One region of the Streptosporangium sp. NPDC023615 genome, then DNA from elsewhere that is predicted to be linked to it. Evidence: riboswitches for the same ligand, from Rfam matches in the RefSeq annotation. Region 1 holds a riboswitch; the other holds the start of a gene.
What was found. A riboswitch is a leader RNA that binds a small molecule or an ion and turns the genes downstream of it on or off. The one in region 1 is predicted to bind glycine.
Positions count from the first base shown of each region.

Region 2: linked by a shared signal. The riboswitch ahead of gcvP (aminomethyl-transferring glycine dehydrogenase) and the one ahead of gcvT (glycine cleavage system aminomethyltransferase GcvT) in region 1 are both predicted to bind glycine.

Region 1 is NZ_JBFABE010000001.1:177,437-181,839, forward strand. It holds gene AB0G16_RS00775 (L-serine ammonia-lyase) at 1-183, opposite strand, end outside; gene gcvH (glycine cleavage system protein GcvH) at 257-649, opposite strand; gene gcvT (glycine cleavage system aminomethyltransferase GcvT) at 646-1,737, opposite strand; glycine riboswitch at 1,771-1,865, opposite strand; glycine riboswitch at 1,866-1,964, opposite strand; gene AB0G16_RS00790 (gamma-glutamyl-gamma-aminobutyrate hydrolase family protein) at 2,103-2,798, opposite strand; gene AB0G16_RS00795 (3-oxoacyl-ACP reductase) at 2,864-3,628, opposite strand; gene AB0G16_RS00800 (aldehyde dehydrogenase family protein) at 3,633-4,403, opposite strand, start outside.
Region 2 is NZ_JBFABE010000034.1:62,644-67,046, reverse strand. It holds gene AB0G16_RS23045 (FHA domain-containing protein) at 1-173, shown strand, start outside; gene AB0G16_RS23040 (MerR family transcriptional regulator) at 200-850, shown strand; gene AB0G16_RS23035 (bifunctional nuclease family protein) at 929-1,399, shown strand; gene AB0G16_RS23030 (MerR family transcriptional regulator) at 1,634-2,164, shown strand; glycine riboswitch at 2,180-2,271, shown strand; gene gcvP (aminomethyl-transferring glycine dehydrogenase) at 2,446-4,403, shown strand, end outside.

The sequences.
Region 1 (4,403 bases):
GTGTCCCTTGCCGGTCAGCCCGAGCGAGCCGTACAGGACGGCGCTCACCCGGGCGGTCTTCTCCAGGAGCCCGTCGCGGTGCAGGCCGCGGGCGAACCTGTGGGCCGCGGCCATCGGGCCGCCCGTGTGCGAGCTGGACGGGCCGATCCCGACCTTGAAGAGATCGAAGACGCTGATCGTCATCTGAGTCCTTCCAGCGGGGGCGGCCACGCGCGCCCGGGGACGCGCGTGGCCCGGGTACCGGTGAGCCGGAGGCTCAGGACTCACCCGAGGTGAGCGCGGCGTACTCCTCCGGCGACAGCAGGTCGTCGGCGGAGCCCTCCAGGCGGATGCGGAACAGCCATCCCTCCCCGTAGGAGTCACCGTTGACCAGCGAGGGGTCGTCCACGACGGCCTGGTTGACCTCCACGATCTCACCGCCGACCGGGGCGAAGATGTCGCTCACCGACTTGGTCGACTCCACCTCGCCGACGGTGTCGCCGGCGGTGACCGTGCTGCCGACCTCGGGGAGGATCTGCACGTAGACCACGTCCCCCAGCGCCTCGGCGGCGTAGGCGGTGATCCCCACGGTGAGGGTCAGGCCGTCATCCACTCCGGAGACCCACTCGTGTTCCTTGGTGTAGTGCAGGTCCTCGGGAATGCTGCTCATTGTGTCCTCCTGTAGAAAGGCAGTGCGACGACCTCGACCGGTTCGCGGCTGCCCCGGATGTCGACGGCCAGTCCCGACGCCAGGCCGTTGTCCACGTAGGCCATGGCGATCGGCCTGCCCAGCGACTGCGAGGGCGCTCCGCTGGTGACCTCCCCGACGACCGCGCCGTCGGCGGCGACCACCACCGGATACCCGCGCCGGGGCACCCGGCGGCCGTTCGAGACCAGGCCGACCAGGCGGCGGCCCGGCGGGACGTCCCTGAGGGGTTCGAGGGCGGCCCGGCCGACGAAGTCGCCCGGCTTGTCAAACCTCACCACACGGCCCAGCCCGGCGTCGAACGGGGTCAGCCCCGCCGAGAGCTCGTTGCCGTAGAGCGGCATGCCCGCCTCCAGCCGGAGGGTGTCGCGCGCGGACAGGCCGGCGGGGATGAGCCCGTGCGGCGCGCCCGCCTCGCTGAGGGCGCACCAGAGCGCCTCGGCGTCCTCGGACGCGACGAACAGCTCGAACCCATCCTCGCCGGTGTATCCGGTACGGGCGACGAGGGCCTCGTGGCCCGCGACGACGGCCGGCAGGCCCGCGTAGTACTTGAGCCCGTCGAGGTCGGCGTCGGTGAGGCCGGCCAGGATCTCCGCCGAGCGCGGGCCCTGGACCGCGATCAGCGCGTAGCGCTCGGAGCGGTCCTCGGCCGTCGCGTCGAAGCCCTTGGCGCGGTCGATCAGTTCGGCGGCGACGCGCGGGGAGTTGGAGGCGTTGGCGACGACCATGAACTCGGTGGGGGCCAGCCGGTAGACGATCAGGTCGTCCAGCACACCGCCCTCGGTGTCGACGATCATCGTGTAGCGGGCGCGGCCGGGCTCCAGCGCGGACAGGTGACCGACCAGCGCGTGGTCGAGCGCCTCGGCGGCCTGCGGCCCGGTCACGAAGATCTCACCCATGTGGGAGAGGTCGAACAGGCCGGCCGCCCGGCGGACCGCGTTGTGCTCGGCGGACTCGCTGCCGTAGCGGAGCGGCATCAGCCAGCCCGCGAAGTCGGTCAGCGTCGCGCCGAGAGCCTCGTGCACGCCGCGCAACGGCGTAGATCGGGACATGTGCACACCTCAGGCAGGGGACAGATGAGATCATCCTCCCCCTCTGTCATGGGTGCCTGAGAGTTTCACCCGGGTTTTACCGGACTTTCACCTTCGGCGAGGCCGCGGGGCCTGCTTTCCAGAGAGCACCTACCCGCACGGTCCTTTGCCTTGAGAGGTTCGCGGGGAGGGCTTGCTCCTTCAGGGGTCCTGGTCTGGATGTCAGGACGCTCTCCCGCACGGGATTCATCGGTGTCACCGCCACCCTAACCGCCCGCACCGGCGAAGCGGAATCCCCCGTCGCGCCGGGCCCGGTGCCCTCCCCGGTCCGAGGCGCCGGACCGGGCCGGTCAGGGGGCCGTGGGCCGGTCCGGCGAAAGGACCGGTCAGGGGGCGGCGTGCCGGACCAGGGCCTCGAACAGGGCCGACTCGTCGTCGGCCTCGGGGTGCCACTGGACGGCGACGGCGAAGGGGTGGTCGTCCAGCTCCACGGCCTCGATCGTGCCGTCCTCGGCGTGGGCGGTCACGGTCAGGCCCTCGCCCGGCCGGTCCAGGGCCTGGTGGTGGTAGTGGGCCACGTCCACGGTCCCGGCCCCGAAGATCTTCGAGGTCCGGCCGCCGGGGGCCAGGCGCACGGGCATCCTGCCGTGACTCCCCGGGGCCGGGGCGTGCCCGGAGTGGCCGACCACGTCGGGCAGGTGCTGGTGCAGGGTGCCGCCCAGGGCGACGTTCAGGATCTGCATGCCCCGGCAGACGCCGAGGAAGGGCAGGTCCCGTTCCAGCGCCGCGCGGACCAGTCCCAGCTCGGCCTCGTCGCGGAACGGCCGGACGTAGCCGGTCCTCGCGTGCGGCTCCTGCCCGTACCGCTCCGGGCCGACGTCCCCGCCACCGGCCAGGATCAGCCCGTCCAGGCGCTCGACCAGCGGCGCGGGGTCGCCGGCCGGGGGCAGGATCACCGGCTGCCCGCCCGCGCGGGCCACGTGGTCGACGTAGTCGTAGGGCAGCAGCGCCGCCGTCGCCTCCCACACGGTGAACCGGGCGGGCTCGACGTAACAGGTGATGCCGATGACGGGACGGGACATGATCTCTCGCCTTGCCTTGCTCTCACGGGGCCGGGCCCGGTGGCTCCGGGCCGGCCGGGACTCCCCTACAGCGGGGTGACGTACGCGCCGGAGATGCCGCCGTCCACCAGGAACTCCGAGCCGGTGATGAAGCTGGCGTCGTCCGAGGCGAGGAACGCCACCGCGGCGGCGATCTCCGACGCCTCGGCGAAACGCCCCAGCGGGACGTGCACCAGGCGGCGCTGGGCCCGCTCGGGGTCCTTGGCGAACAGCTCCCGCAGCAGCGGCGTGTTCACCGGCCCCGGGCAGAGCGCGTTGACCCGGATGCCCTCGCGGGCGAACTGCACGCCCAGCTCGCGCGACATGGCCAGCACCCCGCCCTTGGAGGCGGTGTAGGAGATCTGGCTGGTCGCCGAGCCCATCACGGCCACGAACGAGGCGGTGTTGACGATCGAGCCCTTGCCCTGGCGCCGCATGTACGGGATGGCGTGCTTGCAGCACAGGTAGACCGAGGTGAGGTTGACCTCCTGGACCCAGCGCCAGGCGTCGATGCCGGTCTCCAGGATCGAGTCGTCCTCCGGCGGCGAGATGCCCGCGTTGTTGAACGCGACGTCCACGCTGCCGTAGGTGTCGAACGCCGTCCGGAACGCCCGGTCCACGTCGTCCTCGACGGTCACGTCGGCCCTGACGAACAGCCCGCCGACCTCGGACGCGGCGGCCCGGCCGGTCTCCTCGTCCAGGTCCACGCAGACGACGCGGGCGCCCTCCTCGGCGAACCGGCGCGCGGTGGCCAGGCCGATCCCGCTCCCGGCGCCGGTGATCACGGTCACCCGGTCCTGCAGACGCTGCATCGTTCTACTCCTCCTCGGAGATGAAGACGTTCTTGGTCTCGGTGAACGCCGCCAGCGCGTCCGGCCCCAGCTCACGGCCGAGCCCTGACTGCTTGAAGCCGCCGAACGGCGTCCAGTAGCGGACGCTGGAATGCGAGTTGACGCTGAGGTTGCCGGCCTCGACGGCCCTGGCCGTCCGCAGCGCCCGGCCGACGTCACGGGTCCAGATGGACCCGCTCAGCCCGTAGGGGGTGTCGTTGGCGATGCGTACCGCGTCGGCCTCGTCGTCGAACGGCACCACCGACACCACCGGCCCGAAGATCTCCTCGGTGAACGCCCGGTCGTCGGTCGAGCGCGGCGTCAGGACGGTCGCCGGGTACCAGAACCCCGGCCCCTCGGGGCAGGAACCCCGCAGGTGGGGTGGCTCGGTGACGTAGGAGGCGACCCGCTCGCGGTGCTCGGCGCTGATCAGCGGGCCCATCTCGGTGTCCTCGTCGCGCGGGTCGCCCACGCGGACGCCCAGCACCGCCTCGCCGAACCGGGCCAGGAACTCCTCGTACGCGCCCCGCTCGACCAGGATCCGGGAGCGCGCGCAGCAGTCCTGGCCCGCGTTGTCGAACACCGCGTACGGCGCGGTCGCCGCGGCCTTCTCCAGGTCGGCGTCGGCGAAGACCACGTTGGCGCTCTTGCCGCCCAGCTCCAGCGTGAGCCGCTTGACCTGTCCGGCGCAGACGGCGGCGATCTCCTTGCCGACCTCGGTCGACCCGGTGAAGACGATCTTCGACACGCCGGGGTG
Region 2 (4,403 bases), on a different contig from region 1:
TGGAGTTCTACCGGCGCGGCGGCGGGGTCTTCACCGTCCGTGACGTCGGTAGCCTGAACGGCACGTACGTGAACCGGGAGCGCATCGAGGAGGTCCCGCTCTACGGCGGCGACGAGGTGCAGATCGGCAAGTTCCGCCTCGTCTTCCTCACCCGCGGCGCCGCTGGAGGATGATGAGCTCGCAGGCCGCTCGTGCGCACATGAGCATCGGGGAGGTGCTCGCCCTCCTGCAGGGCGAGTTCCCCGATGTCAGCATCTCCAAGATTCGCTTCCTGGAGGGCGAGGGGCTGATCGAACCGGAGCGCAGTCCCTCCGGGTACCGCAAGTTCACCTACGCCGACGTCGAGCGGCTCCGCTACATCCTCAGCGAGCAGCGGGACCGCTACCTGCCGCTGCGGGTGATCAAGGACCGGCTGGAGGCCGCCGACCGCGAGGAGCGCCCCCCGGCCCCGCCGCGGGCCGTCCCCGGCGAGGGGCCCGGAGAGGTCCGCCTCACCCGTGACGAGCTGCTGCGCGCCGCCGAGCTCGACGAGGACACCCTCGCCGAGCTGGAGGACTACGGGCTGCTGGCAGCCGTGGCCCGCTACTACGACGCCGAGGCGCTCGCCGTGGCCCGCAGCGTCGGCGCCCTGGCCGCCTTCGGCCTGCGCGCCCGCCACCTGCGGGCCGTCAGGGCCGCCGCGGAACGTGAGGCCGGGCTGGTGGAGCAGGCCGTGGCGCCCCTGCTGCGCCGCCGCGGGCCTGGTGCGATCGACCAGGCCGACGAGACGGCCAGGGAGATCTCCGGCCTGTTACTGGAATTGCACGCCTCACTCCTGCGTTCGGGCGTTCGTGGGGCACTGGGCCGGTGAGAACCTGACCAGGCACTCGTACCCCCACGAGTGTTACGTTGAACAAACCGGTCGGAATCCAGCGAAGCGGAGCAGCCCGTGTTGCAGATGGAGGTCGTGGGCGTTCGAGTCGAGATGCCCTCCAACCAGCCGATCGTCTTGTTGAAGGAGGCGCAGGGGGAGCGTTACCTGCCCATCTGGATCGGCATGACCGAGGCCACGGCGATCGCCATGGCCCAGGCCGAGGAGCCACCGCCTCGGCCGCTGACCCATGACCTGTTCCGGGACGTGCTCGACGGCCTCGGGGTCCGGCTGAACACGGTCAACATCGTCGCCCTGCGCGACGGGATCTTCTTCGCCGACCTGGTCTTCTCCAACGGGGTCGAGGTGAGCGCGCGTCCCTCCGACTCGATCGCCCTGGCACTGCGCACCGGCGCACGTATCTTCGCGAGCGAGGAGGTCGTCCGGGAGGCGGGAGTGATCATTCCCGACGACCAGGAGGACGAGGTGGAGAAGTTCAGGGAGTTCCTTGACACGATCACGCCGGAGGACTTCGGCCGCGCGGGGTAGGAATTTCGGTGCATTTACGCTTCACGACGCGCCGGGTGGGGTCGTTGACTGGACTTGGCCCCAGTCCTACGGTGCAAGTGAACCCCACGGCCGTGCGTAAACCCCCAGATCAGGCCGTGGGATGAGAGAAAGCCGGAGGTCCGCGTGGCGGTCAGCAGCGGCGAGGGTAGAAACGCCGATCAGGATGACCCGGAACGGCGCCAGTCGGCACGTCAGCGCGCGGGTGAAGAGGGTCTGCTGTTCGACGGGGAACCGGTGAACACACCCGCCGATCTCGGCTACCGGGGCCCGACGGCCTGTTCCGCGGCCGGGATCACCTACCGGCAACTCGACTACTGGGCGCGCACCGGCCTGGTCGAGCCCACCGTGCGGGCCGCGCACGGCTCGGGCTCCCAGCGGCTGTACGGCTTCCGCGACATCCTGGTCCTCAAGGTCGTCAAGCGCCTCCTCGACACCGGCGTCTCCCTCCAGCAGATCCGCATCGCCGTGCAGCACCTGCGCGACCGGGGTGTCAACGACCTCGCGGGGATCACCCTGATGAGCGACGGGGTGAGCGTCTACGAGTGCACCTCGCCCGACGAGGTCATCGACCTCCTCCAGGGCGGCCAGGGGGTCTTCGGCATAGCGCTCGGACGGGTCTGGCAGGAGGTGGAGGGCTCCCTCGCGGATCTTCCCGGCGAACGCGCGGAGTCGGGCGCCGGCCCTTTAGGCGATCATCAGGCCGATGAACTGGCCCGGCGCCGCAGAGCGCGACGAACCGGGTAAACTCGGACTCGCCATTGACCCTGTGCGGGAGAGACCCCGGCACGGCCGGGGCGCCGAAGGAGCAACCTCCCCGGAATCTCTCAGGCACCCTGTACCGCACGGACGAGGCAACTCTGGAAAGCAGGCGCGCCTGCCAGGCGTGACTCACCGACGGTGCAAGCCTCCCGTCCCCGGGCAGGTGAAGCTCTCAGGTCGCGGCGGCAGCCGTGATGACAGAGGGGGAGACTCCGGCCGCACGCCCGCGCCCGGCGCCGGTCTCCACCCCGTCTGGGAGGCTTTCCATGACCGATCTGTCCCCGCTCGGCGAGCTCGCGCCCCCGCCGTTCGCCACCCGCCACATCGGGCCCGACGACGACCAGCAGGCCCGCATGCTGGAGGCGGTCGGGTTCGCCTCCGTCGCCGACATGATCGCGGTGGCCGTGCCCGAGGCGATCCGCTCGGCCGAGCGGCTGAACCTGCCCCCGGCGGCCTCCGAGACCGAGGCCCTGGCCGAGCTGCGCGTCCTGGCCGGGCGCAACACCGTGCTCACCTCCATGATCGGCCTGGGCTACCACGACACGGTCACCCCCGCCGTCATCCGCCGCAACCTCCTGGAGAACCCGGGCTGGTACACCGCGTACACGCCCTACCAGCCGGAGATCTCCCAGGGCCGCCTGGAGGCCCTGCTGAACTTCCAGACCGTGATCTCGGACCTGACCGCCCTGGACGTCGCCGGGGCCTCCCTGCTGGACGAGGCCACCGCCGCCGCCGAGGCGATGACCCTGGCCAGGCGCGCGGGCCGCACCCCGTCGAAGGTGTTCGTGGTCGACGCCGACGCGCTGCCGCAGACCAAGGCGGTGCTGCGCACCCGCGCCGAGCCGCTCGGCATCGAACTGGTCGAGAGCGACCTGGCCGGTGAGCTGCCCGACTGCTTCGGCGTGCTCGTGCAGTACCCCGGCGCGAGCGGCCGGATCCACGACTTCCGCGCCGTGGCCGAGGCCGCCCACGCCCGCGGCGCCCAGGTGGTCGCCGCCGCCGACCTGCTGGCCCTCACCCTGCTGACTCCCCCCGGCGAGCTCGGCGCCGACATCGCGATCGGCTCCTCGCAGCGCTTCGGCGTCCCACTGGGCTTCGGCGGCCCCCACGCGGCCTACATGGCGGTCCGCGAGGGCCTCCAGCGCCAGATGCCCGGCCGCCTGGTCGGCGTCTCCGTGGACGCCGACGGGCGCCCGGCCTACCGGCTCGCGCTGCAGACCCGCGAGCAGCACATCCGCCGCGAGAAGGCCACCAGCAACATCTGCACCGCGCAGGTCCTGCTGGCGGTGATCGCCGGCATGTACGCCGTCCACCACGGCCCCGAGGGCCTGCGCAGGATCGGCCGCCGCGTCCACCGGCACGCCGTGGTGCTGGCCGAGGGCCTGCGCCAGGGCGGCGTCGAGGTGGTGCACGACACCTTCTTCGACACCGTGCTCGCCCGGGTGCCCGGCAGGGCCGCGGCGATCGTCGCCACCGCCCTGGACAACGGCGTGAACCTGCGCCTGGTCGACGACGACCACGTGGGCGTCACCTGCGACGAGCGGACCGAGCTGCTGCACCTGGAGCAGGTCCTGGCCGCCTTCGAGGTCACCGGGATCATCCCGGCGGACCTGGACGCCGCCGCGCACGACGCGCTGCCCGCCTCGCTGGCGCGCACCGGCGACTACCTGACCCACCCGGTCTTCCACGACCACCGCTCCGAGACGGCCATGCTGCGCTACCTGCGCCGCCTCCAGGACAAGGACGTCGCGCTCGACCGGTCGATGATCCCGCTGGGCTCCTGCACGATGAAGCTCAACGCGACCACCGAGATGGAGCCGATCACCTGGCCGGAGTTCGCCGGCCTGCACCCCTACGCCCCCGCCGACCAGACCCGGGGCTACCTGGAGCTGATCGCCGAGCTGGAGCGCTGGCTGGCAGAGGTCACCGGCTACGACGCCGTGTCGCTCCAGCCGAACGCCGGCTCCCAGGGCGAGTTCGCCGGGCTGCTGGCCATCCGCGCCTACCACGCCGCGCGCGGCGAGTCCGAGCGCGACGTCTGCCTCATCCCCTCCTCCGCGCACGGCACCAACGCCGCCAGCGCCGTCATGGCGGGCATGCGGGTCGCCGTGGTGGCCTGCGACGACGAGGGCAACGTCGACGTCGGCGACCTGGTCGCGAAGATCGACAAGCACCGTGACCGGCTCGCCGCGATCATGGTGACCTACCCGTCCACGCACGGCGT